Regions from separate parts of the Mycobacterium shunyiense genome, predicted to be linked through region 3. Evidence: predicted binding sites of a transcription regulator. Region 3 holds the regulator's gene; each other region holds the start of a gene.

Region 1 (10,233 bases), on a different contig from region 3:
ACGGCACAGCACGACCTGCTTCAATAGCGGACAAAGCGACAGCATCAGGCGCCGCGTCGCGCGGCAGATGCGCGGGCAACCGTGCGGAGTACGAGGAGCGGATATGACAACCAGTGAGCCAGGCGGAGCCACCCCCGAGTCGACCTCCGGGCCCACCCCGAAGCCCACGCCCGTTCCGAGGCCCGGACCACCCCGCCCCGTTCCCCGCCCCAGCCGGGTCGCACCCGTGGTTGCCGTGGCGCCGGCCGGCGACCCACACCAATTCGGCCGCGTCGATGACGACGGCACGGTGTGGTTGATCAGCGGATCCGGCGAGCGTGTCATCGGCTCATGGCAGGCCGGCGACACCGAGTCGGCGTACGCGCACTTCGGTCGGCGCTTCGACGATCTGCACACCGAGGTCGCCCTGCTCGAACGCCGGCTGTCGTCAGGCACCGGCGATGCGCGCAAGATCAAATCTGCGGCCGCGGCGTTGGCGGAAAGTCTGCCCACCGCAGCAGTTCTCGGCGATGTCGACGCGCTGAGCGCCCGCCTGTCGGCCATCCTGGAACACGCCGACGAAGCCGCCAAGACCGAGCGGGCCCAGCGCGACGAGCACCGCGCCGCCCAGACCGCACGCAAGGAGGCACTCGCCGCCGAGGCCGAGGATCTGGCAGCCAACTCCACCCAGTGGAAGTCCGCCGGTGACCGCCTGCGCGAGATCCTCGATGAGTGGCGCACCATCACCGGACTGGACCGCAAGCTCGACGACGCCCTGTGGAAGCGCTACTCGTCGGCCCGCGAGACGTTCAACCGTCGTCGCGGCTCGCACTTCGCCGAACTGGACCGCGGCCGGGTAGGCGCCCGCCAGCAGAAGGAGGCGCTGTGCGAGCAGGCCGAGCAGCTGTCCGGCTCGACCGACTGGGGCGCCACCGGTGCCGCGTTCCGCGATCTGCTGACCCAGTGGAAGGCCGCCGGACGCGCCGCCAAGGACGTCGACGACGCGTTGTGGCACCGGTTCAAGGCCGCTCAGGACACGTTCTTCGGGGCCCGTAACGCCGCCCACGCCGAACGTGACGCCGAGTTCAAGGCAAATGCCACCGCCAAGGAAGCGCTGCTGGCCGAGGCCGAGAAGATCGACACGACGGATCTGGATGCCGCCCGCGCCGCACTGCGCACGATCGGCGACAAGTGGGACGCGATCGGCAAGGTTCCCCGCGAGCGGGCCGCCGATCTGGAACGCCGCCTGCGTGCCGTCGAGAAGAAGGTCCGAGACGCCCCGGCCGGTGGTGTGGACCCCGAGGCGCAGGCCCGTGCCGACCAGTTCCGTGCCCGTGCCGAACAGTTCGAGAAGCAGGCCGAGAAGGCGGAGGCCGCCGGACGGGCCAAGGATGCAGCCGAGGCCAGGGCGAGCGCCGAACAGTGGCGTCAGTGGGCTGACGCCGCGGCCGCCACACTCGGAGAGCGCAGGTAACACCACGCTCGGAGAGCGTTTACAGCTCCCAGGCTTTTCTGAGCGCAGCTAGGCCTGGTCGGGCTGATCCGGCTTGTCACCGGAGGTGTCGGGCTTCGCGACGTCGGTTTTGGTCACGTCGGTCTTACTGTCACCGGGCATGGGGATGCCGAGCACGCCGTGCTGCTGATGCTTCGCGGCTTCGCGGCGCCGGTCCTCTTCTGCCGCCAGCTGCAGCGCGGTGCGCGACCACACCACGCGAGCCCAGTGGAAGGTCAGGACGATCACGGCCAGCCACCCGATGATCAGCCCGATTCCGGGACCGGGATGCCCCGCCGCGGTCTGACGCGACCACACCGCAAGCATCCCGAGCGCGCTGGCCACCGCAGAACCGGCCAGGGCCGTCCAGGCCAGCGCCCAGCGGCGGGTGATCAGCGCCAGGGTGGAGAAGCCGACCGAGAACACCAGCGCCAACCAGGTGAACACCCGCGACGGCAGTGAGATGCCGTCGCTTACGGCCGTGGCGTCACCGACCAGGACGTCGAACCCCTTGGTGGTGCCGGTGTGCGGCAGCACGAACGACAGCAGCACCACGAACACCAGGATGGCCACGACCATCGCACGCGGCCCCGTGTCGAATTCGCGGGTGACCTTGCGCTCGACGGCCGCCAGGTCGTCCTTGAACCGGTCGAAGTCGCTTTCGTTGCTCAACAGCCACATCCTCCTGATGACGGCGAGGTTTCCGGCGCACCGATCCGCGGCAGCCCGAGGCCGACGCCGGTCCGCGGGCGCCGCCCCGCCTCGTGGGCGTCGCCGGCGAGGGTACGGCGATGGGTGACCAACGGGGCGTCGGCGATCAGATGGTGCGGCGCGGCACCGGTCACGGTGGTGGTGACGATGTCACCGGGTCGGATCCGCTCCACGTCGCCGCCAGGGCTGAAATGCACCAGTCTGCCGTCGCGGGCCCGGCCCGACATGCGGGCGGTGCTGGCGTCCTTTCGGCCCTCGCCCGTGGCGACCAGCAGTTCCACCGCCCGCCCGATCTGGGCCTGGTTCTCCTCCAGAGAAATTCGCTCCTGCAGCTCGATCAGCCGCTGATAGCGTTCGGTGACAACGGCTTTCGGCAACTGGTCGGGCATGTCGGCGGCGGGGGTACCGGGCCGGATGGAGTACTGGAAGGTGAACGCAGTCGAGAAACGCGACCGCTCGACGACATCGAGGGTGGCCTGGAAATCTTCCTCGGTCTCGCCGGGGAAGCCGACGATCAGGTCGGTGGTGATGGCCGCGTCCGGGATCGCGGCACGCACCTTGTCGATGATGCCCAGGTAGCGGTCGGCCCGGTACGAGCGGCGCATCGCCTGGAGGATCCGGTCCGAACCGGACTGCAGCGGCATGTGCAGTGTCGGGCAGACGTTGGGGGTCTGCGCCATCGCCTCGATCACGTCGTCGGTGAACTCGGCGGGGTGGGGTGAGGTGAACCGCACCCGCTCCAGCCCCTCCACGTCGCCGCAGGCGCGGAGCAGCTTGGCGAACGCACTGCGGTCGCGCGGAACATCGGGGTCGGCAAACGACACACCGTAGGCGTTGACGTTCTGGCCCAGCAGGGTGACCTCGAGCACGCCTTGGGAAGCCAGGGTCTGCACCTCGGCCAGGATGTCCCCGGGACGGCGGTCGACCTCTTTGCCGCGCAGCGACGGCACGATGCAGAACGTGCAGGTGTTGTTGCAGCCCACCGAGATCGACACCCACGCCGCATAGGCCGACTCGCGCGTCGCAGGCAGGGTGGACGGAAACTCCTGCAGCGCTTCGACGATCTCGACCTGGGCGGCGCGGTTGTGGCGGGCCCGCTCCAGCAGTGTGGGCAGGGACCCGATGTTGTGGGTGCCGAAGACCACATCGACCCAGGGGGCGCGGCGCAGTACCGACTCGCGGTCCTTCTGGGCCAGGCATCCGCCGACGGCGATCTGCAAGTTCGGATCGGCCTGCTTGCGCGGGGCCAGATGACTGAGATTGCCGTAGAGCTTGTTGTCGGCGTTCTCGCGCACCGCACAGGTGTTGAACACGACGATGTCGGCGTCGGCGCCGTCGGGGGCCCTACGGTATCCGGCGTCCTCCAGCAGGCCGGACAGCCGCTCGGAGTCGTGCACGTTCATCTGACAGCCGTAGGTGCGGACCTGATAGGTGCGTTCGGAGCCGGGCTGTGTCGTCGACTCCTCGCGCGGGCGCTCGTCGCGCGCCGCGTCCCGGTTCACCATCGTCGTCACGGCCTCAATGGTACGGAGCCACCCGAAACGTCAACGCGGCGGATTGACGAGATCCGGGCAGGCCGGGCGTTCCCTGGGTAAGGTCACCTGCCATGGGTAGCCCCGGCGAGCAGCCGCAGGTCGACGACGCGGCGCCACCAGGTGTGCCGATGATCTCACTTCAGGGAGTCAACAAGCACTTCGGGCCCTTGCACGTACTCAACGACATCAACCTCGATGTGGGGCGCGGCGAGGTCGTCGTGGTCCTCGGACCGTCGGGTTCGGGTAAATCCACGTTGTGCCGCACCATCAATCGGCTGGAGACCATCGACTCGGGCAGCATCGCGGTCGATGGTCAGGAGCTGCCCGCCGAGGGTCGCAAACTGGCTCAGCTGCGGTCGGATGTCGGCATGGTGTTCCAGTCCTTCAACCTGTTCGCGCACAAGACGATCCTGGAGAACGTCATGCTCGCCCCGGTGAAGGTGCGACGCAAGCCCAAGGCACAGGCCAGGGAGGCCGCCATGGCCCTGTTGGACCGGGTCGGAGTGGCCAACCAGGCCGACAAATACCCGGCCCAGCTGTCCGGCGGTCAGCAGCAACGCGTGGCCATCGCACGATCGTTGGCGATGAAACCCAAGGTGATGCTCTTCGACGAGCCGACCAGCGCCCTGGACCCCGAGATGATCAACGAGGTCCTGGCCGTGATGACGTCGCTGGCCGGCGAGGGCATGACGATGGTGGTGGTCACCCACGAGATGGGCTTCGCCCGCCGGGCATCCGATCGCGTGGTGTTCATGGCCGATGGCGCCATCGTCGAGGACGCGCCACCGGCCGAGTTCTTCGACAACCCGAAATCCGACCGCGCCAAAGATTTTCTCGGCAAGATCCTTCATCACTGACGCTCCGCCGAAAGGAACCCGAACATGCCCTCCGTGCCGTTCAAGTTGGTCGGTACCCTCGCGCTCGCGATCGCACTCCCCTTCGCCGCGACCGCATGTGGCGGTGGTGGCGACTCCAGCAAGATCGTCATCGGCACCAAGTACGACCAACCCGGCCTCGGCCAGAAGAAGCCTGACGGCACCATGTCCGGGTTCGACGTCGATGTGGCCAAATACGTGGCCAACGAACTCGGTTATCCCGAGGACAAGATCGAGTGGAAGGAAGCGCCCTCGCCGCAGCGCGAGACGCTGATCCAGAACGGTCAGGTCGAATACATCGTCGGGACCTACTCGATCAGCCCGGCGCGTCAGGAGAAAGTGGCGTTCGCCGGGCCCTACCTGGTCACCGGTCAGAGCCTGCTGGTCCGCGCCGACGAGAACGCCATCACCGGAGCGGAGTCCCTGGCGAACAACCAGAAGGTGTGCTCGGTATCCGGTTCGACGCCGGCTCAGCGGATCAAGGAGAAGTATCCGGACGTTCAACTGCAGCTGTACGACACCTACACCCTGTGCATCGACGCCCTCAGGAACCGTGGAGTCGACGCCGTGACCACCGATGAGGTGATCCTGGCCGGATACGCCGCGCAGACTCCAGGGGAATTCAAGATCGTCGGTAAGCCATTCTCCGAGGAGCGCTACGGCATCGGCCTCAAGAAGGACGACACCGAACTGCGCGGCAAGATCAACGATGCGATCGAGAAGATGATCAACAGCGGAGCGTGGAAAGAAGCGTTCGACAAGAACCTCGGGCCGGCCGGCATCCAGGCGCCGACACCGCCGACCGTCGACCGCTGAGTCGGAGGAAGCAACTCCCCCGTGGAGATATTCACCGAGTACCGCGACCAGATCTTCGCGGCATTCTGGATCACCATCCGGCTGACGATTTACTCCGCCGTCGGCGCATTGATCCTGGGCACGTTGTTGGCGGCGATGAGATTGGCACCGGTGCCGGTGCTGAACTGGCTCGGCGCAATCTATGTGAACATCGTCCGTAACACTCCCCTGACGCTGATCATCATCTTCTGCTCACTCGGGGTGGGGCAGACGCTGCGGATCACGCTGGCCGCGGCGGACTCGCCGACGTTCATCGTGGACAGCAGTTTCCGCCTGGCCGTACTCGGGTTGACGATCTACACCGCATCTTTCGTGTGTGAGACGGTGCGGGCCGGGGTCAACACCGTGCCGATCGGCCAGGCCGAGGCGGCCCGCTCGCTCGGTCTGTCGTTCGGACAGAACCTGCGGTTGATCCTGCTACCACAGGCTTTTCGCGCGGTGATCCTGCCGTTGGGTTCAGTGCTGATCGCCCTGACCAAGAACACCACCATCGCCTCGGCCATCGGCGTCGTCGAGGCGGCGTGGTTGATGAAGACGATGACGGAGAACACCGCCGCACTGCTGACGGTCGGCATCATCTTCGCCGCCGGATTCGTCATCCTGACATTGCCGTTGGGTCTGCTGTTCGGTTGGCTCGGCAAGAGATTGGCGGTGCAGCGCTAGATGTCCAGCGCTTCGGTTCTCTTCGATGTTCCCGGCCCCCGGGCCCGGGTGCGGAACATCATCGTGGCGATCCTGGCCATTGCGGTGACCGCCGTCATCATCGGCGTCGTGCTGTGGCGCTTCAACGAGAAGGGTCAACTCGACTGGGACAAGTGGCAACCGTTCCTGACGGCCGATCTGTGGCGGACCTACTTGCTGCCCGGCCTCCAGGGCACGCTGACCGCGGCCGCCCTGTCGATCGTGCTGGCACTCGCACTGGGCCTCTTGCTCGGTGTCGGACGGATGACGCCGGTGGCGTTCATCCGTTGGCCCTGTGCGGTGTTCGTCGAGTTCTTCCGCGCCGTACCGGTGCTGATCATGATGATCTTCAGCTTCGCGGCGTATGGGCTCCTCGACAGCATGCCGTCGAAGTATCAGGCGCTGGCCGGCGTGGTCACCGGCCTGACCCTCTACAACGGCGCGGTGATCGCCGAGATCATCCGGGCGGGAGTCAACTCTCTGCCACGGGGTCAGGTCGAGGCTGCGGCGTCACTCGGTCTGCGCTGGGGTTCGACGATGCGGCTCATCCAGCTACCGCAGGCCATCACCTCGATGCTGCCGGTTCTGATCTCCCAGATGGTGGTGATCCTCAAGGACACGGCGATCGGCTACCAGATCACCTTCCTGGAGGTGGTGCGCCAGACCACCAACCTCGGTTCGACCTACCGCAACTATCTACCCGCGCTCATGGTCGTGGCACTGCTGTTGATCACGATCAACTTCGCACTGTCCTCATTCGCCACCTGGCTGGAACGGCGAATGCGTCGTTCCAGCCGTGGGCCCGCGCCGCTGGAACCAGAGGCCGTCGAACAGGAAGGCGCACCGGGAGCGCAGGTGCTGCACACTCAACGGGACTGACCCGCGTATAGCGACACAATGCGGCCGCTACACCCGGCGCCGTTCCCGTTCGCCGGCCAGTTCGACGCTGACAACGTCGAAGGCCATCGACTGGTTGTAGCCGCGACGGGCCAACATGCCGACGAGCCGACGCGTCACCTTCACGTCGCCATCGTCGTCATCGAGCCGCTCGCGACGCAACTTGTCCCGAACCAGCTGCTCGGCCCGTTGTCGCTCGGCAGCCGGATCCAGGTCGGCCAGCGCGGCGTCGATGACCTCTTTGTCCACGCCCTTCTTGCGAAGCTCAACAGCCAAGGCGCGCTTGCCTTTTCCTGAGTTGGCGTGCCGGGACCGCACCCACTGTTCGGCGAAATCCTCGTCATCGATCAGCCCGACCTCGGTCAACCTGTTCAGCACCTTGGTGCTGAGGTCTTCCTCGTAACCCCGTTTGGTGAGCTGTTCGATCAGTTCGGAGCGGGTGCGGGCCCGCACAGTGAGCAGACGCAGACAGACATTCTTTGCCTGCTCCTCACGTTTGCGAGGATCCTGCGTCTGCTCCCCGTCGGGCGTACCCGACGACTCAGAAGTCAACCGGGGCGGGAAGGACGTCATCAGCCTTTGCCTCGGCGGTCACGACAGCGCCGATACCGAGCTTTTCCTTGATCTTCTTCTCGATCTCGTTGGCGACGTCGACGTTCTCCAACATGAACTTGCGGGCATTCTCCTTGCCCTGCCCCAACTGCTCACCCTCATAGGTGAACCAGGAGCCGGACTTGCGGATGAAGCCGTGCTCGACACCCATGTCGATGAGCGAGCCCTCGCGGCTGATGCCGTGGCCGTACAGGATGTCGAACTCGGCCTGCTTGAACGGCGGCGAGACCTTGTTCTTGACGACCTTGACGCGGGTCCGGTTACCGACCGCGTCCGTGCCGTCCTTGAGCGTCTCGATACGCCGGACGTCGAGACGGACCGAGGCGTAGAACTTCAGAGCCTTACCGCCCGTGGTGGTTTCGGGCGAGCCGAACATCACGCCGATCTTCTCGCGGAGCTGGTTGATGAAGATCGCGGTGGTGCCCGAGTTGTTCAGCGCACCGGTCATCTTGCGTAGCGCCTGGCTCATCAGGCGGGCCTGCAGACCGACGTGGCTGTCACCCATCTCACCCTCGATCTCGGCGCGGGGCACCAGCGCGGCCACCGAGTCGATCACCAAGATGTCCAGCGCGCCCGAGCGCACCAGCATGTCGGCGATCTCCAGTGCCTGCTCACCCGTGTCGGGCTGGCTGACCAGCAGCGAATCGGTGTCCACACCGAGCTTCTTGGCGTACTCGGGATCCAGGGCGTGCTCAGCGTCGATGAACGCCGCGATACCGCCGGCAGCCTGGGCGTTGGCCACCGCGTGCAACGCCACAGTGGTCTTACCCGAGGATTCCGGGCCGTAGATCTCGACCACGCGGCCGCGAGGCAGGCCACCGATACCGAGCGCGACGTCCAGGGAAATCGAACCGGTGGGGATCACCGAGATGGGCTGGCGCACCTCCTCGCCGAGGCGCATCACCGAGCCTTTACCGAAGTTCTTGTCGATCTGGGCCATCGCCAGTTCGAGCGCTTTTTCGCGATCAGGGGCCTGTTGCGCCATGATGGTGCCTCTCCGAGTAGTCGTGTTGACCGGTGTTCCGATCGGTTGGCGGTGACGTTAGAACAGGCCACCGACAAGTCGGCTCAGTCGGACTGCACCCAGACTAGACGAACATCTGTTCGATTCAAGGAGACACGCCGGAGATGATCTCCGTCAGCGACGCCAGTTCGGAAAATTGTCGAGATCCCGCAGCGTCATGACGAACCCGACCGCGCCGACGGCGATGGCCAGGAAGTATCCGAGGGCCGCCGGCCATCCGGCCAGCGTCGACGCGACCAACCAACACAGCAGTACCGCTGCGATCACCAGCAGAACACCGTAAAGAGGTGTCCGCATCGGGTGGTCACCAAGGCCCATGACTCCGGTATACGCCGAATCGGCGGCCGGGAAAAGACCCGTCGGCTCACCGGTGGCTGTTCACCACTGCTCGCGCGGGACGTCGAAGTCCGCACACAACGCCCGCCACACGCTGCGCGGCTCCACCCCGTCCTCGATGGCCTGCGCGGCAGTGCGGCCGTCGAGGGCCGCCAGCACATGGTCGACGAGCAGCGAACGACCCCGCATCGCGCCGAATTGGCCGTCCACGAGCTCATGGAATTCCGTCAACCGCACGGGCCCAACCTACCGAGTGCCTGCCAGCGCGTCATGGCACACCCGTACCGGATCTGCCACCTCGGCGATCGAGGCGCCGGCGCGCACAGCGGCCGCACGGTAGGACGATGCCCCGAGCACGGTGTCGACCGCCGCGGTGAGCGCCTCCCCGGAAAGGGGCCGCACCAGCTGCGCACTGCCTTGACGCACAACGCGATTGGCGATCTCCCACTGATCACCGCCCCCCGGCACCACCACCATCGGCACACCTGCCAGCAGCGCCTTGGACACCAGGCCGTGCCCGCCACCGCAGATCACCAGATCGGCGTGCGACAGCAGCTCGTCCTGACGGCCGAGCCCCACCGCCGCCCACGGCGGCACCTCCACGGCGGCCCCGCCGAGCCGCGACACCACCACGCGGGCCCCCTCGGGCAGTGTCTGCCCCGGGCGCAGCGACTCCAGCACCAGTTCGGCCATCCCCTGCGTCCCGGTGGTCGCGGTAGAGGGCGCCACCATCACCACCGGACCCGAGCCCGGCGGCACGGTCAGCACCGCCTCGGTCGGTTCGAAGTGCAGCGGACCGACCACCACGGCCTCGGCCGGCCAGTCCGGGCGCGGCACCTCCAGTGCCGGCAGGGTGGCGATCAAGCGACGCAACGGGCCGGGGTCGTCCGCGGGCAGGCCGATCGAGGCGCGTACTCCGGCCCGGTCGGCCAGTCCCGCCCGCACGGATCGCGCGGTCAGGGCTCGCATGACCGTGTCGCGCAGGCGTCCCCGGATGCCGACGCCCGGGGCCAGCCCGCTGCCGAGCGGTGGCAAGCCCTTCGACGGCAGGTACAGCGGATGTGGGTTGAGCTCCACCCACGGCAACCCGAGCAGCTCGGCAGCCAGCCCGCCGCAGGCGGTGATCACGTCGGAAACCACGAGATCCGGTTGCAGCTCCTCCAGCACGGGCACGTTGAGCTGCGCCATCCGCCCGGCGCGCTGATGGATCTTGGCCCCAGCGTCGGCGTCGTCGTC
Region 2 (10,233 bases), on a different contig from region 3:
CAGTCACCTCGCCGGCCCCGCCGCCGCGGTTCAACCACCACAGAAGAGTGCCGATACCCGCGGACGCGACGACGACGGCAGCCACCACGGTGAGCACCAACCACACCTTGCGCTTCTTGCGCGGAGGTTCGGGCGGTGGCACTGCCGGTTGATATCCGGCCTGAAAAACCGGAGGAAACTGACCGAACGACGGGTCCGCCGGTGGGAATTGAGGACCACCGCCCTGGAACGGACTCGCCGGCGGCTGGTTGCCGAAGGGGTTCGAGTGAGGGTTCGGCGCGCCCCCCGCCGACGAAAACGGGTCGTTCGGATAAGTCACCGTCATTCCGTACCACGCCGCCAGGCCGGTAGCAATGTTGTGCGGTTTGCCGACGTGGCTGCCATCCCCCGCTTTTCGTGCACGCGTCGACTCGTAACGGCGGTTACGATCGCCCCGCCGGGCGGATTCGCCCGTCCCCACAACATCTGGAGGCCAGCGCTGTGAGCGCACCGTCGAACCCGAACGTGATCCCCGCGTACGCCGCGCTTCCCGACCTCGCGTTGGACGACGAGGACCGCGCCACTTTGACCTCAGAGATCTGGGGCATGCTGGTCACCGGCAACGACGACGTCGAGGACTTCCTCGACACCTATGCCGAGGACTACGAGCTCACCGAGGAACAGCTCACAGTCGCCTTCACGTCGCTACGCGAAGCGAGACTGCGCCAGCAGACCGAGATCGGTGACTACCGGTCCCGGACACACGCGGCGTTCGAGGAACTCAACGCCAACGGCGTGATTGCGCGCGCCGACTTTTCCTGCTGCGGAACCTGCGCGTCAGCCGAGATCGGCGACGAGCGCGACGACAGCCGCCACTGGAGCGGCTACATCTACTTCCACAGCCAGGACACCGACCGCCTGGTCGAGGACGGCGCCACCTATGTCGGCTATGGAGCGTTCGAGCCGGAGAACTTCGACGAGGAGGCCTACAACCGGCTGAGCGATCAGGCGAAGGAAGACCTTTACACCAGCGACGTGACCCGGATGCTCGACCAGGTGGTGTTCCCCATCGTGCGGCGCCACGGCATCGAGCCGGAGTGGAACCGCGACCTCGGAACGCGGGTGCTGCTCACCAACGCCGACTGGTACGCGCCGATCGAGAGCTGACGATCTGTAACTCCTGTGGCGGGCGCGCCGACATACAGTTCAGCGCGTCCGAAGGAGGTTAGCCCGATGCCGAATCATCGTCGCCGCGCAATGACCGCCGTCGGTGCTGCGGCGGCTGCGCTTGCCGTTCCGGCCGTCCTCAATGTCCCTTCGGCCCACGCGGCCCCGCTGCCGGGTTTCTGTGTGCCGCCCAACGTCGTCGACAACGTGTGCACCGCGCGACTGACATCCGTGACGGCCGATGTGATCGACGGGACGATCACCGGGACGCCGGTCGGCGGCGGGTCGGCGATCACCCTTGCAGGACAAGCGGATGCGTACCTGACATCGACCGGATTCGGCGATACGCCGCCGGACCCGGTTCAAGAATGGGACACCCAGATCGACAAGGTCGGCAACCTCGACACCTCGCCCTCCAACCCCAATTGGTACGGCAACGCGAAGGCCAGGGTCTTCCTGCCCCGGACACTGAACGACCTGGCTTCCAAGTTTCCTCCCGACACCCTGATCGTGCGGTTCGTGTCCGACGACGCCCGGCCGGACGCGTTGCGGTTGGTGTCGATTCAGCCGACCGCTACACCCGAGCCTGCGCCAGGCCGGCCAGGTGCTTGAGCGAGTTGTCCAGGTGCTGCCGGTCGAACGGCGGGAACTCGATCTCATTGCGAAGCGCGGGCGGCACCGCCGACCAGTCGTACGTGAGGGTGACCTCGGTCCGGTCGTCGCCGCGCGGCTCAAGGTCATAGCGCCAGATCCAGCCGCCGAACTCGATATTGGCGTCGTCATCGCCCTGGCCCGGTAGCCACGCAATCGCACACGGAGGCTCGAAAACCTCGACCCGGTTGGCCATTTCGTAGTGCATGCCGCCGTAGTTGTCGTGGTACATCGCCATCCGGAAGATCTGGCCGGTGTCGGTCAGCGGCTTGCCGTCGAGTGACTCGCGCACCCAGCCGGTGCCGTCGATCGCCTGGTGGGTGGTCGGGTCGGCCAGCACCGCGAACACGGTTTCGGCCGGCGCGTTGATGATGCACGTGGCGCTCATGGTTTCGTCAGACATACCCGTACCGACCTGCGATGGCTCACAAACTCATCGACGGATCAAGCGCGAATACCTGTACCGCTGCTGACTTGCCTTTCAGCTCGTGAGGCCCGCGATCGGCGAGTCCGGCTGGACGCACGTACATGGCGTCGACGGCCGGCTGGGTCAGCAGGATGAGATCGCCGGTTGCCTTGTTCAGTTGCTCGACGCGGGCGGCCACATTGACGGCGTCACCGATCAGCGTGAACTCCAACTTGCCCCCGCCGCCGATGGTGCCGGCGATCACCAGGCCGGTATTGATACCGATCCCGATCCGTAGTGCGCCCTCGAATCGTTCGGCGACCAGTCGCTGCATCGACACCGCGGCACTTACCGCGGCGTCGGCATGATTGGCAAGTTCATTCGGCGCCCCGAACACCGCCAGCGCGCCGTCACCGAGGAACTTGTTGACGTGCCCTCCTGCGTCGACCACAGCGGGCACGACGATTTCGAACAGAGCGTTCAAGCGTGCCACGGTGTCTTCTGCGGTGTTTGCCTCGGCGAACGGAGTGAAATCTCGGACGTCGATGAACATCACCGTCACCTCACGACGCTCACCGGTGAACACATCGTCGCCTTGTTCAAGTAGCCGCGTGGCCAGGACCGGGTCGACATAGGTGCCGAATGCCGCGTGAAGCCGCTGCCGCTCGGCCAAGCCCGCCTGCATCCGGTTGAATGACGCTGCCAGAGCGCCCAAGTCATCGTCCTGAACCACCGGCAGCCGTTGGCTATAGTCGCCCACCGCAACACGTTCCGTCCCCTCGGCGAGATCGCGAAGGGGACGCAACGACGGCGCGAATGAAGCGCCGACGGTGATCGGTACGGCGAAGACGAGCGTCAGCCCCGACCCGATCACGACGACGAGCACCGGTATTTCACTGACCCGATTGACAGCCGCCGCCAACATGGCGCCGGCGAGCGCGAAAATGAACGCCGTGGCAAGCACCGACAGGTCCGACCACCGGGCGAAAGTTGGGTGCGCGCGGGGCAGTTCGTCACCCGCTGCAGTGTCGGCAGTGAGCGCAACCCTGGCTGGCCGCATGGCGGCTTCCGGATAACTGTGTACTGCGACCAGCACCGCCGAAGCCCCCGAAGCCGCGCCCAGAATCGCGTACTGGACCAACCGTGCTCCGGTCGCCCCGGCGATCGCACCCACAATGACGAATGCCAACGCGATGAAAACCCCATTGGCCCACAATGCTCGGCGCCCTGCCAACCGACTCCAGGTGTAGGTGGCGTCCAGCACCCGAACCCGATCGACGTCGTGCCCGGCTACCCACCGCTCCACGAGACGGCTTCCGCCGAACCCTGGCAGGGCCGTCACATATTCGGTCACCACTACCGCACCAAGGGTCACCGCGGCCGCCGCGACATAGCGGTCCGACCGCTCCAGAGCCACGATCATGAGCGCCAACACCAGGTAGACCGAGAGCAGTTCGGCGACGGTGACCGCGAAGATCACCCACGAGTACCGCGCTGCATAGCGATCCCACGCCCACTGCCAGATGCGATTCATGGCACGACAGCATTCAACCCACGTAGTGGTGGGTTTCGCCGCACCCGCGTCCCCAGGTAGGAGAACACATCATCAGGAACTTGGGCCAGATCGACGGTCTGCCGCTCGACTGCCATCCTGGCCTCCCTCGGTGGTTACCAGGAAACGCTATTTCGCTTTGCACAGTGGCGAATGAGTAGCCTCCTACTCGTTTCGGAGGACAATCTCATAAGCCATCGCGCAATGCAGTGACAACCTGCGAACGCTCCTCAAGAGTGGCCGGATGGGGTTGCTCCCAGGCGAAGTAAAACATCCACGCCCATCGGTCCGAGGGACTTTCCCCGCAGCCAAGGGGCGACAGACTGAGTACGTCCACGTTCGCAGCCTCACCGCGTCCCACCACGAAAACACCCCCGGCCCAAAAGGACCGGGGGTGTTCTACGTGACTACTTAGTGAGCGTGGCCGTGATGGCCGTGCCCGTGATCTTCTTCCTCGGCCGGCTTGTCCACGACGGCCGTCTCGGTCGTCAGGATCATCCGCGCCACGGATGCGGCGTTGAGCACCGCCGAGCGGGTCACCTTGGCCGGATCCACGATGCCCTCGGCGACCAGGTCACCGTAGGTCAGGGTGGCGGCGTTGAAGCCCTGCCCGTTGGACTGCTCGCTGACCTTGTTCACCACAACGGAGCCGTCCAGGCCGGCGTTGGTGGCGATCCAGTACAGCGGGGCCGACAGCGCGGAGGAGAAGACGTCGACACCGAGAGCCTCGTCGCCCTTGACCTCGCCGCGCAGCTTGTCGAGGGCCGCGCGGGCCTGCACGAGTGCCGCGCCACCACCGGTGACGATGCCCTCCTCGACGGCAGCCTTGGCCGCCGCGACGGCGTCCTCGACCGCTTCCTTGCGCTTCTTCAGGTCGGTCTCGGTGGCCGCGCCGACCTTGATCACCGCGACGCCACCGGACAGCTTGGCCAGCCGCTCCTGCAGCTTCTCCCGATCCCAGTCGGAATCGGTGGTCTCGATCTCGGCCTTGAGCTGCTTGACGCGGTCGGCGACCGCGTCCTTGGAGCCGCCACCGTCGACGATCACGGTGCTGTCCTTGGTGACCACGACGCGACGGGCCGAGCCCAGCACGTCGAGGCCGGCCTCGCGCAGCACCAGGCCCACGTCGGGGTTGACTACCTGGCCACCGGTGACGATGGCGAGATCGTCCAGGAACGCCTTGCGACGATCGCCGAAGAACGGCGCCTTGACGGCGACGGCCTTGAGCGTCTTGCGGATGGCGTTGACGACCAGCGTGGACAGGGCCTCGCCCTCGATGTCCTCGGCGATGATCAGCAGCGGCTTGCCCGATTCGGCGACCTTCTCCAGCAACGGCAGCAGGTCCGGCAGCGAGCTGATCTTGTCGCGGTGCAGCAGCACCACCGCGTCCTCGAGCACCGCTTCCTGCGAGTCGAAGTCGTTGACGAAGTAGGCCGAGATGAAGCCCTTGTCGAAGCCGACACCCTCGGTGACCTCGAGCTCGGTGTTGAGCGTCGAAGACTCTTCGATGGTGACGACACCGTCGTGACCGACCTTGGTCATGGCCTCGCCGACCAACTGGCCGATCTGCTCATCGCGTGAGGACACCGTGGCGACCTGGGCGATGGCCTTTTCGTCCGACACCGGGGTGGCCGCGGCCAGCAGGGCCTCGGACACGGCGTCGGCGGCCTTGCTGATGCCCTGCCCCAGGGCGATGGGGTTGGCACCGGCCGCGACGTTGCGCAGCCCCGCCTTGACCAGAGCCTGTGCCAGGACGGTGGCGGTGGTGGTGCCGTCGCCTGCGACGTCGTTGGTCTTGGTGGCCACCGACTTCACCAGCTGGGCACCGAGGTTCTCGAACGGGTCTTCCAGGTCGATCTCGCGTGCGATGGTCACACCGTCATTGGTGACCTGCGGGCCGCCGAAAGCCTTGGCGAGCACCACGTTCCGACCGCGCGGACCCAGCGTCACCTTGACCGCATCGGCGAGCTTGTCGACGCCGGCCTCCATGGCACGGCGCGCAGTCTCGTTGAACTCAATCTGCTTGCTCATAAGTCTCTTTCATGACTCCTAACGCATACCGCCCCGGAAACCGCCCGCACTGAAACGCGGGGATCTCCGGGGCGGACGCACGAGTACTTACTTAGCGACGACAGCCAGCACGTCGCGGGCGGACAGGATCAGGTACTCCTCGCCGTTGTACTTGATCTCGGTGCCGCCGTACTTGCTGTAGATGACGGTGTCGCCCTCGGCAACGTCCAGGGGGATCCGCTTCTCGCCATCCTCATCCCAGCGGCCGGGGCCAACTGCGACGACGGTGCCTTCCTGCGGCTTTTCCTTGGCGGTGTCGGGGATAACCAGACCGGAAGCGGTCGTGGTCTCGGCCGCGTTGGCCTGAACGAGGATCTTGTCCTCGAGTGGCTTGATGTTGACTGCCACGATGGAAGCCCTCCACTTTTTCGGGTATCGAGTCCCGGTGTGCTCCGGGGCCCTCGGGTTAACCAGGTGTTCGGCATGCGCCCGTACCCCTCGCTCCGTCGTCGCGGGTGCCGGCGCTGGGGGTTGGCCGCGTGCCACCTAGCACTCTATACATGCGAGTGCTAGCACTCAAGGGTGGGTTGTGCGCCGCCCGCGAACTCATCTACGGGCTGAAACCCTGTCAAAAAGATCGAGTCAGTGAACGGTGCTACACTCGAACACATGTTCGAAGTTGGTTGGAACATCGACCCCGACGCCACGGAAGCGGCGTTGGTCGACCAGCTAGCTGCGATGACCCGCGCGACCGCTGGCATTGCCGCGGCACAGGCCAGAGTGACGACGATGCTGGAAGCCAAGCGTCTCGCCCGTAAGGCCGCTGAGGGTGTGCCTGCCGCCAAACGCGCTCAAGGGCTGGCGTCCGAGGTGGGACTGGCCCGCAAATCCTCCCCTTGGCACGGGGCCAAGTATCTGAAGATGTCCAGGATCCTGGTCGACGACATGCCCTACACGCTCGCGGCTCTGCAGTCCGGCGTGCTTACCGAAGACCGGGCGATGATCATCGTGGACCAGGCCGCCTGTCTGTCACCAGCAGATCGACACGCGATGGACGCCGAACTGTGCGCGGATCCTGCCGTGCTGGATGGTCTGGGGGACAGAAAGGTTGAGGCTGAGGCCGGCCGGGTGGCTTTTCGGCTCGACCACGACGCGGTGATGTCGCGCATCAGCCGCCATCAGTGCGATCGCACTGTCACGCTGCGTCCGGCCCCGCACGGCATGGCGTACGTGACGGCGCTGCTGACCTCCGCAGAAGGCGTTACGGCCTATCAAGCGCTGCAGGCGGAGGCCGCCGCCGCCGGGGCCGCCTCGATCGCCGCCGGAGGTGGATGCCAGGGGCGAGGCCCGTTGATGGCCGATGCCTTCTACCGACGGGCCACCGGGCGTGAGGTCGAAGCCGCGGTCCCGGTCGCGCTCAATCTGGTGGTCTCCGACGAGAGCCTGTTGGCCCAGGGTTCCGAACCGGCGGTGCTGCAGGGATACGGCCCCATCCCGGCAGAGGTGGCCCGACAGATGGCCTTGGCGGCGCTGCTGGACCCCCAGGCCGAGGCCGCGGTGCGCAAGCTCTACGCCGATCCGGCCACCGGCAACCTGGTCGCCATGGAGTCCACCGCCCGGGCGTTCCCCAAGGGGCTGCGCTGGCTGATCGCCATGCGCGACCAAAAGTGCCGCACGCCGTATTGCGACGCCCCCATCCGGCACATCGACCACATCACCCGGCACGCCGACGGTGGCGCGACCACCTCCGTCAACGGGCAAGGGCTTTGCGAACGCTGCAATTACGCAAAGGAAAGCCCCGGGTGGCAGACCGCGACCACCTACGACGGTTACGGCCGGCACACCACAGAACTCACCACGCCGACCGGCCGGACCTATCGAAGTACCGCCCCGCCGCTACCCACCGGCGCGCGGGTGTTCACCAGCGACATCCACGTCGTGCGCATTCACGCTGCCGCCTGACCGGTCGACCCGGTCCAGCTCTTCATCCCTCGGCGCGCCGGCAGGCATCTGCGCCACCATGGCCACCAGTCCGTAGGCCACCGCGAACCGATGCCCCAGCTGACCGGCCACGTTTCCCCGGCCCACACTCACGTCGTGGCCGAGCTGCTCGCTGACGGCCCGGACCAGTTCGTCGTCACTGGCGCCACCTCCGACGAGCAGCACTCCGGTCACTCCGGGGGCCGCCTGCTCGATACCCCGCATCACGTTGCCACCGATCACCTGTCGTTTGGCGGCCAGGCGCCAACCGCGCCACTCGGCACCCGACAGCCGTGACGTGAAGGGCAGCCAACCGCTGGGGGCGGCCGTCAGCAACCACCCACTGCACCGGCCGCTGACCGGCGTGTCCAAGAACTGTCGCCGGCCGTGTTCGTCCTCGATGATCTGGACGGTGACGGCCGTGACCGCCTCCGCCCGTTTGGCGTATTCGGCGGCGCTTCGGGAGATGTCCAGGGCGGTGGCCGTCGCCGCCGTCAGCAGCTGTCCCGCACCCGGCAGCACGATGCGGGATCCGTCGGACACGACGTCGACGGTGCCCCCGCCGACATCCACCACTACGACCTCGGGGGTGATCCCGGGAGTGGTGAGAGCGCCGACGCGGGCCGCTGCGGCTTCCGAGTCGACGCGCGTCACCGGCACACCCAACGCCCGGGCCAACTCGTCGGCCCCGGCCGGCGGCTCCTGCTCGCCGGCCATGTTCGCCATCACCAGGCTGTCCACGGTGACCGATCCGCGCCGCGAATTGGCTTGCGCCGCGATGTCGGCGAGGTAGACGACGTGGGCGCTCTCCCCCATGGGCCGGACGACGGGTGCGGCAGCCACCGGTTCGGAATCGCCGAGGCTGACCACAGCGCAGGCACTGTCGAACAGTTGATCGGCGATCACACGGGCATCGGCCCGCTCGGCCTCACCCAGCCCGAACGCATCGACGAGCCAGAAGGGATCGGTGAGGTGTTGCAGAGGTGCGACGCCCTGGCGTACTTCGACGGCGACGCGGGCAGCCGGCAGCAGCGACTTGATATCGACGTCGTCGACGACGGGCAGAGCAGTGTTCAGCCGATTCGACACCAGCACGGCCTCATCGTTGGCCGTCAACACCGCGGTGACCTTGCATCCTTGGGCTACAGCGTCATTCACGCGCTGCGCGACCTCACGGTATCCCCACTGCGCCGTGGCGCAAGCGACGACCGGGCGGCCGGGATCCACGTCACCGAGGCACTCGACCGGAACCGGCTGCCCCACACCGACCGCATCCCCCGCGGTGGTGGCGGCCGACCGGGTGACGATCGTCAGCCTGCCTGTCCGTCGGGTCTCGAGCTGAACCTGTTCGACGGTGGACTTCACGGGCGGAGTCGGGGCGAAGGCCGCCCGGTCGATCACCAGCCCATGCGACTCGGCCAGGCGCCGCACCAACTGCGCAGCGCCCTGCACCGCCCGGGGCGATCCCTTGCCACCACGGGTCGGGGTGCGGGCGCTGGCCAGCACCGTCAGTTCGGCGTCCATCCGGCAGAGCACCACCTCGGTGGTGGAGTTGCCGATGTCGACACCGGCCCAGACGGTCACCGCAGCAGGCCGCGCCGCTGGTAGGCCGTCGCGGCCTCCCGGACGAGTGCGGCGCAGGTGGGTGCGTCCCGGTCGGCGAGACGTTGTGCCAGTTCCTGCAATTCGGCGAAGCTCGACCGGCGGGGCCTGAGCGCCTCGTAGGCGTCAAGCATCTCCTCGGAGCTGAGTGCGGTCATCTCAGCAGCCCGCCGCAGGTTCATCGCCAATTGCAGGGATCCGGAGCGCTCCGCGATATCGGCTTGGGACAGAAGGGTTTCGCGGCTGATCCGGATGTCGTCGAGAACCAGTTCGCCGTTGCGGGCGGCCTCGACCGTCACCTCGGTAAGGCTGCGGCCCGAGTGTGCGGTGATCGTCATCGCTTGAGCTCCAATTCCATGTTCAGGCCGTGGTCGTCGCACTCGGACCGTTCGATCGCCACCATCGACACGACTCTGGTGTGGTAGCGGGCGGTGATCGCCTCGTCGGTGTACGCGTTGCGCATCGGGGCAGGTGTCGCACCCTTGGCGTGCCGGCCGGCGTTGATGCCGATCAGCCGGTACATCTCCGGGGTGATCAGTGGTGCCACACTGAGCAATTCGAGGTTGGCCAACGGCGGGAGATCACGGCGGTGGATCAGTGTGGTCCCCTTGGCCTGAAGCCCGACACCGATCCCGGATCCGGACAGCCGGGCCGCGGACTTGCCGATCACCCCGAGATCCACGGAGTCGGCGATCCGAACCAGGCGCGGTACACACTGCTCCTCTTCCAGTCCGGCCAGGATCTGTTCCAGCGCGTCGTAGACGGTCATCCCCGACAGGGTGCGAAACAGCTTGACGCCGAACGCGGGAGACACCCCGATGACCACTTCGCGGGGATCTTCTCCCACATCCGCGACCCCGCTCACGATAAGCCGATCCGGATGGGC
Region 3 (10,233 bases):
GGCATCAAGACCCGTGCGGTGCGTGACGGTGACCACTACGTCCTCAACGGGTCCAAGACCTTCATCACCAACGGCATCAACTCCGATCTGGTGATCGTCGTCGCCCAGACCGACCCGGAGAAGGGTGCTCTCGGCTTCTCCCTGCTGGTGGTTGAGCGCGGTATGGAGGGCTTCGAGCGGGGCCGCCACCTGGACAAGATCGGCCTGGATGCCCAGGACACCGCCGAGCTGTCGTTCACCGACGTCAAGGTGCCCGTCGAGAACCTGCTCGGCGAGGAAGGTCAGGGTTTCGTCTACCTGATGCAGAACCTGCCGCAGGAGCGCATCTCGATCGCGATCATGGCCGCCGCGGCGATGGAGGCGGTGCTGGAGCAGACCGTGCAGTACACCAAGGAGCGCAAGGCGTTCGGCAAGCCGATCGGTAGTTTCCAGAACAGCCGGTTCCTGCTGGCCGAACTGGCCACCGAAGCCACCGTGGTCCGGATGATGGTCGACGAGTTCATCCGGTTGCACCTCGACGAGAAGCTCACCGTGGAGCAGGCGGCGATGGCCAAGTGGTACTCGACCGAGAAGCAGGTGGAGCTCATCGACCGCTGCCTGCAGCTGCACGGCGGTTACGGCTACATGCGGGAGTACCCCGTTGCGCGGGCCTACCTGGATGCGCGAGTCCAGACGATTTACGGCGGCACGACCGAGATCATGAAGGAGATCATCGGTCGCGGGCTGGGCGTCTAGCGGGCCGATCGGCCCCCGAATTTATCCGGTACTTGTCCAAAAAAGCCTAAATCTGGGTCTTCGGACCCAGATATTGGGCCTTTTTTGGTCATGATCGGCCACGTTAGTTGGTTATCGTCACGTGCTGACGCAAAGTTGTCCGGGCGGGACTTTTCTAAGGAAACTTTGCCGAACGAGCGGGGAGGGCGCATGACTAGGCCGGGAGCGAGGCTGAACGCGGCCGTGTGGCGGTTGGCGGTCGGCCTGCTCGCACTCGTAGTCGCTGCTTTGGTGGTGCCGGCGGTGGCTTCGGCCACCCCGGAGTCGGATGCCGACGCCGCGGTCACCGCCGCTTGGGAGGCCAACGGTGGAGACGGCGGCCCGCTCGGGCCGCGGCAGGGCGGCGTGTACGCGGTGGGTTCTGGCTTCGCGCAGAACTTCTCCGGCGGTAAGATGTTCTTCACCCCGGCAACCGGCGCACACTTCATGCAGGGCGCAATCCTGGACAAGTACGAGTCGCTGGGTGGTCCGGCCGACGGTGACATGGGATTCCCCACCATCGACGAGGGCGCTGGACGTGCCGCGGACAGCCGTAACTCGACGTTGAGTGCGCCTGACAACCCGGTCATCTTCTGGACTCCGTCCACCGGTGCCCGGGTGGTGCGGGGCGCCATCAACGCCGCATGGGACAAGCTCGGCGGCTCCGCGGGAGTGCTCGGCGTCCCCGCGGACGACGAGACGTTCGACGGCGACGTGATCTCCCAGAAGTTCACCGGCGGCGAGATCTCCTGGAACCGCAAGACCAAGGCGTTCACCACGGTGCCGCCCGAACTGGCCGATCAGCTCGCCGGTCTGGACGTACCGTCGGATCCCGCCTCGGCGATCGCCGCCGCGCGCCGCGAGGCAGGCGGGGTGATGGGACCGCTGGGAGCCAAGGACGGCGACCAGTATCCGATCGGCGACGGTGGATTCGGCCAGAAGTACGCCGGCGGCAAGATCTTCTACAGCCCGGCCACCGGCGCCAACGCCATCACCGGCCAGCTGCTCGAAAAGTACGAAAGCGTCGGTGGCCCGGAAGGCGATCTGGGGTTCCCGACCGCCGGCGAGTCCGAGGGCGGATTGGGACCCAACAGCCGGATCAGCACCTTCGCCGCGGCCGACAACCCCGTCATCTTCTGGACTCCCGACTACGGCGCGGTGATCGTGCGGGGCGCGATGAACGCGGCCTGGGAGAAGCTCGGCGGGGCGAAGGGAGCGCTGGGCGCCCCGATGGCCGACCAGACCGAAGACGGCGGTGTCATCAGTCAGCGGTTCAGCGGGGGAGCGATCTCGTGGGACCGCGACGCCAACAAGTTCACCACCGAGCCGTCGAAACTCGCCTCCGAATTGAGCGGGCTGCAGGTTCCTGGACTCGACCAGACCCCGGCGGCCGGTCCGCAGCCCTCCGACGCGGACAGCAAGAAGCCGTTCTCCTGGCATTGGAGCTGGTGGTGGCTGATCGCGGTGATCCCGGTCGTGCTGCTCGCCGGGTTGATCGTGGGGGCCGCGCTGTGGCACCGTCGGCGCGCCGGTGGCGATGACGACTTCGACCACGATCCGTTCGACGACGACTACGACGGCGGACCGGGCGATTCGTCCTACGACGAGGGTCGATATGACGACGCGCGCTACGGTTCGCGTGGGTACGACCACGATGAGTACCGCGACGGCGGTGACTCCGACGCGGCCAACGGCTACGGGCCGAGCGCCGCGTACGGCGACGCCGCGACGGCACGGTTTGCCGGGCCCGGCGAGGAATCATCAGGCGCGGCATCTCCGTACGACGGCCCCACCGATATCGCCATTCCGGTCAGTCAATGGGCCGCTCCGCACGGATCGGCCAGTGGGTACGGGGCGCCGGGCGAGGAGGAGGAACCGCCGGAGGATTCCTCGCGGTTGGTCGGGGAGCAGGGTTTCGACGACTTCGGCGACGATGACGACTTCGAAGACGACTATGAAGATGACGACTTCGAGGACGACGACTTCGACGACGAGGATCTCGATACGCCCATTGATGCCGACTTCGAAGAGGTCGCCGAGGGCGACGATGTCGACGACATCGAGGCGGAACTCGTGGACGAGGACCTGGCGGATACCGGGTCTATGCCCGGTCCGGTAGGCGGAGTGCGTGAGGCGCAGGGTTTCGCGGGCCTGGGTGGCCTGACAGTGCCGAGCGATCAGGACAACGTCGACACCGCGCCGACCCGCGTCATCACCGAGGCCGAGGCCTACAGCAGCGAGGCGCACAGCGGGCGCCACGCCGCCATCGAGCTCGACGAGATACCCAGTGCCACCGCCATCCATCTGCCGTTGGAGGACCCTTACCGCGCGCCGGAGGGTTATCCGATCAAGGCGGACACGAAGTCCGGACGGTACTGGGCACCCGACAGCGCCGAGTACGACGACGCAGTAGCCGAAATCTGGTTCGCCAGTGAGGAATTCGCCCGCACGAACGGGTTCGTGCGGACGGACTGAGGAAGCGGGCCCGGCAGCCGTCAGGTGCGGCCGGGCCCCTCACCCGGTCAGATCTTGCGAATTACGGTGACGACCTTGCCGAGCACCGCTGCGTCGTTGCCCGGGATCGGGTCGTATGCCGGGTTGTGCGGCATCAACCACACCTGACCGCGGGTGCGCTTGAACGTCTTGACGGTGGCTTCGCCGTCGATCATGGCTGCCACGATGTCGCCGTTGTCGGCCACGCTCTGCTGGCGTACCACCACCCAGTCGCCGTCACAGATGGCGGCATCGACCATCGAGTCGCCGACGACCTTGAGCAGGAACAGTGAGCCCTCGCCGACCAATTCGCGGGGCAGCGGGAAGACGTCCTCGACGGCCTGCTCGGCCAGGATGGGGCCGCCTGCGGCGATACGCCCGAGCACCGGCACGAACGTCGGCTCGGGTAGTGCGTCGGAGCCGGCCACGTCGGTGGACACCAGTGCTGCGGCCGTCGGATCGTCGGCGGCGCGCACATCGACGGCGCGCGGGCGGTTGGGATCGCGGCGCAGGTAGCCCTTGCGTTCCAGGGTGCGCAACTGGTGGGCGACCGACGAGGTCGAGGTCAGTCCGACCGCATCGCCGATCTCGCGGATGCTGGGCGGGTAACCGCGAGTGGTCACCGACGCGCGGATCACGTCGAGAATGGTGCGTTGCCGGTCGGTGAGGCCGCCCTCGGCCCGGCGTGGGCCCGCGCCGTCCGATCCGGCCGGGCTTTCCGTGTTGCCGTCCCTGCTGCGGTCGTCGCTCATGGGCCGAATGTAGTCCCTGATCGAACATTAATCAAACATGTGTTCGAGGCGTGTTGTGGGCGTGTCTGCTGGTGGAGCGCACGGGGTGGCAGTTCGGGGCCGTCCCCGCGGTCGGTGGCCGGAACTTGTCGGTGCCCTGTTCTATCGTTTGGCAACAGTTCGATCACATGTTCTATCAATCGAACACCTGAGCGAGTATGTTCGAACACAAGAGCGAAAGAGTCCACCGAAAGGCAGTCAGATGGCGATCATCGATATCCCCGCCGATAGCCGCTCCCGTGCTGTTCGGGCCGTGCCGCAGTCCTCACCGCAGCGGGCCCGTGCCAGGGGTGCCGCAGGTGCTGCGGGTACCAGGGGCAGCGCCACCTTCGGTACCGGTGTGGCCCGGCCGGTGCGCCGGGTGCAGCGGGTGCAGCGCCCGCGCCACGCCCGACCCGCCGCCGGCACGGTCCACTACCGCGGAACCGGTGTGCTGATGTCGCGGGCGTCGCACCGCAGTCGGCCCATCACTCCGCTGACCACGGTGTTACTGGCCCTGGTCGCCGCCGGTATCACGGTGTGGCTGGGCCTGGTGGCGCAACTCGGCGGGGTGATGGGGGCGGAGAACCCGCAGCCGGCCGAACTCGCGGTGGTCCAGGTGAAGTCGGGGGAGTCGCTGCAGCAGGTGGCACGCCGGGTCGCCCCGGATGCTCCGGTGGCCCGGGTCGTCGAGCAGATTCGTGACCTCAACCAACTCGACTCCGCCGCGGTCGACGCCGGGCAGACACTGCTCGCGCCGGTTGGCTGAGCAGCGCAATGTCCGCTGAATCGTCCTGGCAGGCAGCATCACTGGCCGGTGTCGGCGTGAGCACCTACATGCCACTGGACCCGGCGGTGAGTCTGCCTAGGGCATCGCGGGTACGCTCAAGGGCGCTCGAACTACTTGTCCGGCGGCATGACGAAGGAGCGGTAATGCATTGTCCGTTCTGTCGTCATCCTGATTCGCGTGTGGTCGATTCCCGCGAGACCGACGAGGGACAGGCCATCCGACGCCGGCGGTCGTGCCCGGAGTGTGGACGTCGGTTCACCACTGTGGAGACCGCGGTGCTGGCTGTGGTGAAGCGCAGCGGGGTGACCGAACCGTTCAGCCGGGAGAAGGTCATCCGCGGAGTGCGCCGGTCCTGTCAGGGCAGGCAGGTCGACGACGACGCGCTCAATGTCTTGGCGCAGAAGGTCGAGGACGCGGTCCGCGGCCTCGGCACGCCGGAGATCCCCAGCCATGAGGTCGGCCTGGCGATCCTCGGACCGCTCCGCGAACTGGACGAGGTCGCCTATCTGAGGTTCGCCTCGGTGTACCGGTCATTCTCCTCAGCCGAGGACTTCGAGCGCGAAATCGAGGCCCTGCGGGCGCATCGCGCCGAGGCGTAATTCAGTCCAGTTGGGTTGTGCCGTCGTTGACGACGCGGCCGGCCAAACGGACCCAGCCTTCCGGACTCCAGCGGGTCTCGATCACCGAACCTTTCCCCTGGATGATCGTGAGGTCCCGGCTGAGATAGTCGGTCATCCGCACCGCCGCCGACCCTGTGGCCTCGTCTTCGGGAATCCCCAGGTGTGAGGCGAACGACCGGGATCGCAACGTGCCGCGCGCTTCGTCGCTCCAGGCCCACAGGTAGGCATCATCGAAATCGTCGGGGTCTGCGGCGAGCACCTCGTCGACCGTGGCCAGGTCGTAGATGGCGAATTCCGGGGCCCATTCCGAGCGGGCATTGACAATGGCGCGATCATCCTCGTACTCGACCGGAAGAATCCCGGCGGGCACCCGCAATGTGTTGACCGGCAGGCCTTTTTCGCGCAGCCACCACGATGCGCCGACCGTTGGGTGTCCTGCGAACGGCAGCTCGGCGACCGGGGTGAAGATGTGGGCACCGGCGGAGTTGGCGCCCGGCTGGGGAAGGTCGATGAATACCGTTTCGCTGTAACCCAATTCGGTGGCGATCCGCTGACGGTCGGCGGGGGCGACGGTGCTGTTGTCGACCACGCCGAGCGGATTGCCGTACTTGCCGTCCGGATCGGTGAATACGCGTAACACGGTGACGTCGATGGCCATGCCCCGATGCTACGTCGCATCTCAGGGCCGCATCTCGGGCTCTTCGCGGGACTGTCCGACCCGGCTGGGGGAGCGGGTCAGGTGGCGCTGCGCTCGTCGGCGTCCATTGCGTCGAGCACCGCGATCTGAGTGTCGAAGGGCCCGCTCATCGTCGCTTCTGTCCGCCCGCTGCGCAGCAGGCTGCGGAGCCGGTCCTGGTCGTACACCGACGGTTCGGTCGTGTCGATGAAGCGTTCGACCACCTCGACGAAGCGGTCGGGATCGTCGTGGAACGGAAAATGCCCGGATCCAGAGAAAATCTCCAACTGGGAACCGGGCATTGCGGCGTGTGCCATGTGGGCGTGGCTGACGGGGATGACCGAATCGCTTTGACCCCAGATCAACTGGACCGGAACCGATTCGGTCAGGTAACAGCGGTCCAGCATCGTCACCACCTGGCCGCGCCAGTCCACGACGGCGCGCAGGGTCCGGGCGAACGCCGACGATGCCGTCGGTTCCGGCAGATCCGCCAGGATGCGCAGCATGTCCGGGATGTCGTGGCCGAGACCGGTTGAGCCCAGTACCGTGCCCGCGGCCCGACCGGCCAGTTGTAGGGCCGGCAGCACCAGGGGCAATCGCAGGAGGGCCAGCGCCTCACTGCCCATCGGGAGGGAGGCCACCCGCAGCGCCACGTTGACATCCTTCGTGACGCCGCCGGAGCCCACGAGGATGAGCCGGTCCACCAACTGCGGGAACTGGTAGGCGAACTGCATCGCCACGCCACCGCCCAGTGAATGACCGACCACGGTCACCCGGTCGATGTCGAGCACGCTGAGTAGGTCGCGCATGCCGTTGGCGTACGCCGCGACCGAGTAGTCCGCACGCGGCTTGTCGGAGCTACCGTGGCCGAGCAGATCGGGGGCGATCACGGTGAACCGCTGGGCCAGCGCCGATTGCACGGTGTGCCAGGTGGTGGAGTTGTCGCCGATGCCGTGGATCAGCAGGATCGCCGGCCCGGATCCGGCCACGCGGAAGGCCCGTCGGTATCCGTGGATCGTGCGGTACTCGAGCGTCGGTGTGAGCTCGCGAACGGTCCGCAGATGGGGTTTGCGTTCGGTCATGCTGGTCAACCTCGCCCTCGGCCCGGCGTCGGGCTGTTATGAGTGGTTGTCGCCGTTCGGGAAGCCGTCGCCGAAGCCGTCCCGTCCGTCTTTGTACCTGTCGTCTTTGTGCTTGTCACCGGTCTGCTGGGCGAGGAACCGTTCGAACTCGGCTCCCAGCTCGTCACCGCTGGGCAGTTCCTCGTCACGCGCCAGCAGAGACCGATTCTCCTGTGCGGCAACGAACGCATCGTACTGGCGCTCCAACCCGGTCACCACCTGAGCCACCTCTTCGCTGGCCTCTACCTGCTCGTTGATCTTGCTGTATACCTCGGCTCCGGCCTCGGAAAGTTTCTCCAACGGCAGTTGTAGCGAACCGGTCCGGGCCACCTCGGCCAGCAGCGCCTCGGCAGCCGGTGGGTAGGCCGTCTGGGCCAGGTAGTGCGGGACGTGCACGGTGTACCCCACCACCTCGTGCCCATGCTGGGCCATGCGGAACTCCAACAGGTTGGAAACGCTGGCCGGGACCTGGACTTCGCCGACCCACGGGGTGTGGTCGGCGATCAGCTCCTTGTCGTTCGCGTGCGCGGTGAGCATGACGGGGCGCGTGTGGGGCACCGCCATCGGGATGGTGCCGAGGCCGATCACCCGGCGGACCCCGAGCTGTTCGGCGAGCAGCCGCACCGCGGTGATGAACCGCTCCCACCGCAGGTCCGGCTCCAGGCCGGCCAGCAGCAGGAACGGCGTGCCCACGCCGTCGTGCAGCGCGTACAGGTTCAGCTCGGGTTCCTCGTAGCTGGTGAAGTGGTCGGTCTTGAATGTCATCAGCGGCCGGCGCGACCGGTAGTCGAGCAGCTCGTCGATGGCGAAGGAGGCCACCAGCTCGGTGTCGAGCGTGTCCTTGAGATGCTCGGCGGCCAGGCGGATCGCGTGGCCGGCATCGGAGAACCCCTCCAGCGCATGGATCAGCACCGGGCCGCGTCCATCCGAAGACGACAACTGCGGGGCCGGGAACTCAAGCTCGTACATGCCGCTCTGGTCGGGCTGGTAGTGCTGATCGGGGGTGTCGCTGGTGTCGGTCATCTCGCTTCGTCTCCTCGCTGCGGTAGGACGCTGTGACGGCCCACCGCCGTATCTTCCAGTGTCCCGCATACCCGTACTGCGGGTTCGTTCCGCCCCGCATGTGCGTTCGAACGCGCCCGGCTGGTGGTCGCATTCCGGCAGTTCTCCGCGCGATCAGGCAAAATCGTGATGATGCGCGTGACCCGGATGGCGAAGTTCACAGTCGCGGCTGCCCTGACGGCGGCCGGGGCGGCGGCGTGCACCGTTCCGGGCCCCACCGCCGGTGGCGCGGCAGCCAACCTCACGACCGTCCCCCCGAGCAGCACGCCGGCTGCGGCCAGCGCGTTGTCGCAGGCCGGGGTCGAGTCGGTGACGCCGGATCGTCGGGTGGGGGCGCTTTTCCTGGGCGATACCACGACGCACACCTGTAGCGGGTCGGTGCTGGCCACCCCGACGGCGGACCTCATACTGACGGCCGCGCATTGCCTACTCGACGGTGTCGACACCACGTTCGTCCCAGGTTTCGGCGCGGGCGCCGGTGACGCCTGGCACGTGAGCAGCGTGTATCTGGACTCGCGCTGGCTCGCCAACCAGGATCCTCAGGCCGACTATGCGATCGTGCGGGTGACCGGGGATTCCACCGCCAGGCTGCTGGCCGAGTCCGGCGGCGGGCTGACCCTGGGGTCGGCGCCGGCGGCGGGAAGCCCGGTGACGGTGACCGGTTACCCGATGGGTGAGGGCGGCAGTCCGATGGCGTGCCGAGGCGCGACCGAGTCGTCACTGCAGGGATTCCCGGCCCTGGCCTGTGCGGGCGTGACCGATGGTTTCAGCGGTGCCCCGTGGGTTTCGGGATCGACGGTGACCGGGTTGGTCGGCGGACTCGACGGCGGCGGCTGCGACGACGACGTGTCCTACTCACCGCGCTTCGATGACCGGATCGCGCGTCTGCTCGTCCGCGCTGAGGCCGACGGCCCCGGCGACGCCGCGCCCGCGGCACTCGAATCGGACTGTCAGTAGCGGAACTGGTTGAGCGCGCGCAGTTTGTTCATCACGTCGAGCGCCGCGACCTTGTAGGCCTCCGAGAACGTCGGATAGTTGAACACCGCGTCGACGAGGTAATCGACGGTGCCGCCGCAACCCATCACGGCCTGTCCGATGTGGACCATCTCGGTGGCGTTGGTACCGAAGATGTGCACCCCCAGTAGCCGCAGATCCTCGGTGGACACGAGCAGTTTCAGCATCCCGTAGGAATCACCGGCGATCTGCCCGCGCGCCAGTTCGCGATACCGGGATACGCCGACCTCATACGGAATCGAATCCTTGGTCAGATCGACCTCGGTGGCCCCGACGAACGACACCTCAGGAATCGAGTAGATGCCGATCGGCTGCAGGCTCATCATGGCCTTGGTGGGTTCGCCGAAGGCGTGGTAGGCGGCCAACCGTCCCTGCTCCATGGACGTCGCGGCCAGCGCCGGGAATCCGATGACGTCGCCGACCGCGTAGATGTGGTCCACCTTGGTGGTGAAGTTGTCGTCGACGTAGATGCGGCCGCGGGAGTCTGCCTCCAGGCCGGCGTTCGCCAGATCGAGGTGATCGGTCTGGCCCTGGCGTCCGGCCGAGTACATCACGGTCTCGGCGGGGATCTGCTTGCCACTGGCCAGGGTGGTCACCGTGCCCGAAGTGCCGATGTCGACGGCGGTCACCTCTTCGCCGAACCGGAACGTCACCGCGAGGTCGCGGAGGTGGAAGCGCAGCGACTCGATGATCTCGGGATCGCAGAACTCCAGCATGTCGGCGCGTTTCTCCACCACGGTGACCTTGGTGCCCAGCGCGGCGAACATCGAGGCGTACTCGATGCCGATGACCCCGGCGCCGACCACCACCATCGAGGTGGGCAGGGTCGCGAGATTGAGGATGCCGTCGGAATCGAGCACGCGTGCCTCGTCGAACGTGACCCCGGCCGGCCTGGCCGGTTTGGTCCCGGTGGCGATCACGATGAAACGGCCAC

What was found. Region 3 encodes LexA, which represses DNA repair genes until DNA is damaged. Its sites were predicted from a motif close to CGAACANNTGTTCG; they were not measured.
Region 1: a site for LexA is predicted at 8,731-8,744, ahead of recA (recombinase RecA). Genes of this name have one in related genera too.
Region 2: a site for LexA is predicted at 6,233-6,246, ahead of AC4ELS_RS22515 (HNH endonuclease signature motif containing protein). Genes of this name have one in related genera too.

The regions. Positions count from the first base shown of each region.
Region 1 covers NZ_JBZDPT010000034.1:6,929-17,161, forward strand. The annotation lists gene AC4ELS_RS20055 (DUF349 domain-containing protein) at 104-1,453, shown strand; gene AC4ELS_RS20060 (Rv2732c family membrane protein) at 1,502-2,152, opposite strand; gene miaB (tRNA (N6-isopentenyl adenosine(37)-C2)-methylthiotransferase MiaB) at 2,140-3,687, opposite strand; gene AC4ELS_RS20070 (amino acid ABC transporter ATP-binding protein) at 3,846-4,574, shown strand; gene AC4ELS_RS20075 (glutamate ABC transporter substrate-binding protein) at 4,599-5,408, shown strand; gene AC4ELS_RS20080 (amino acid ABC transporter permease) at 5,430-6,110, shown strand; gene AC4ELS_RS20085 (amino acid ABC transporter permease) at 6,111-7,007, shown strand; gene recX (recombination regulator RecX) at 7,035-7,598, opposite strand; gene recA (recombinase RecA) at 7,567-8,622, opposite strand; gene AC4ELS_RS20100 (hypothetical protein) at 8,776-8,979, opposite strand; gene AC4ELS_RS20105 (DUF3046 domain-containing protein) at 9,040-9,234, opposite strand; gene AC4ELS_RS20110 (glycosyltransferase) at 9,244-10,233, opposite strand, start outside.
Region 2 covers NZ_JBZDPT010000040.1:245,863-256,095, reverse strand. The annotation lists gene AC4ELS_RS22550 (BamB-related PQQ repeat family beta-propellar protein) at 1-319, opposite strand, end outside; gene AC4ELS_RS22545 (DUF6891 domain-containing protein) at 481-1,146, shown strand; gene AC4ELS_RS22540 (hypothetical protein) at 1,213-1,758, shown strand; gene AC4ELS_RS22535 (SRPBCC family protein) at 1,721-2,200, opposite strand; gene AC4ELS_RS22530 (adenylate/guanylate cyclase domain-containing protein) at 2,223-3,737, opposite strand; gene groL (chaperonin GroEL) at 4,167-5,786, opposite strand; gene groES (co-chaperone GroES) at 5,874-6,176, opposite strand; gene AC4ELS_RS22515 (HNH endonuclease signature motif containing protein) at 6,435-7,727, shown strand; gene AC4ELS_RS22510 (diol dehydratase reactivase ATPase-like domain-containing protein) at 7,662-9,329, opposite strand; gene AC4ELS_RS22505 (diol dehydratase small subunit) at 9,326-9,685, opposite strand; gene AC4ELS_RS22500 (propanediol/glycerol family dehydratase large subunit) at 9,682-10,233, opposite strand, start outside.
Region 3 covers NZ_JBZDPT010000043.1:322,300-332,532, reverse strand. The annotation lists gene AC4ELS_RS24855 (acyl-CoA dehydrogenase family protein) at 1-735, shown strand, start outside; gene AC4ELS_RS24850 (LGFP repeat-containing protein) at 925-3,228, shown strand; gene lexA (transcriptional repressor LexA) at 3,276-3,998, opposite strand; gene AC4ELS_RS24840 (LysM peptidoglycan-binding domain-containing protein) at 4,240-4,785, shown strand; gene nrdR (transcriptional regulator NrdR) at 4,950-5,405, shown strand; gene AC4ELS_RS24830 (PhzF family protein) at 5,407-6,084, opposite strand; gene AC4ELS_RS24825 (alpha/beta fold hydrolase) at 6,162-7,184, opposite strand; gene AC4ELS_RS24820 (proteasome assembly chaperone family protein) at 7,221-8,246, opposite strand; gene AC4ELS_RS24815 (trypsin-like serine peptidase) at 8,433-9,242, shown strand; gene sthA (Si-specific NAD(P)(+) transhydrogenase) at 9,236-10,233, opposite strand, start outside.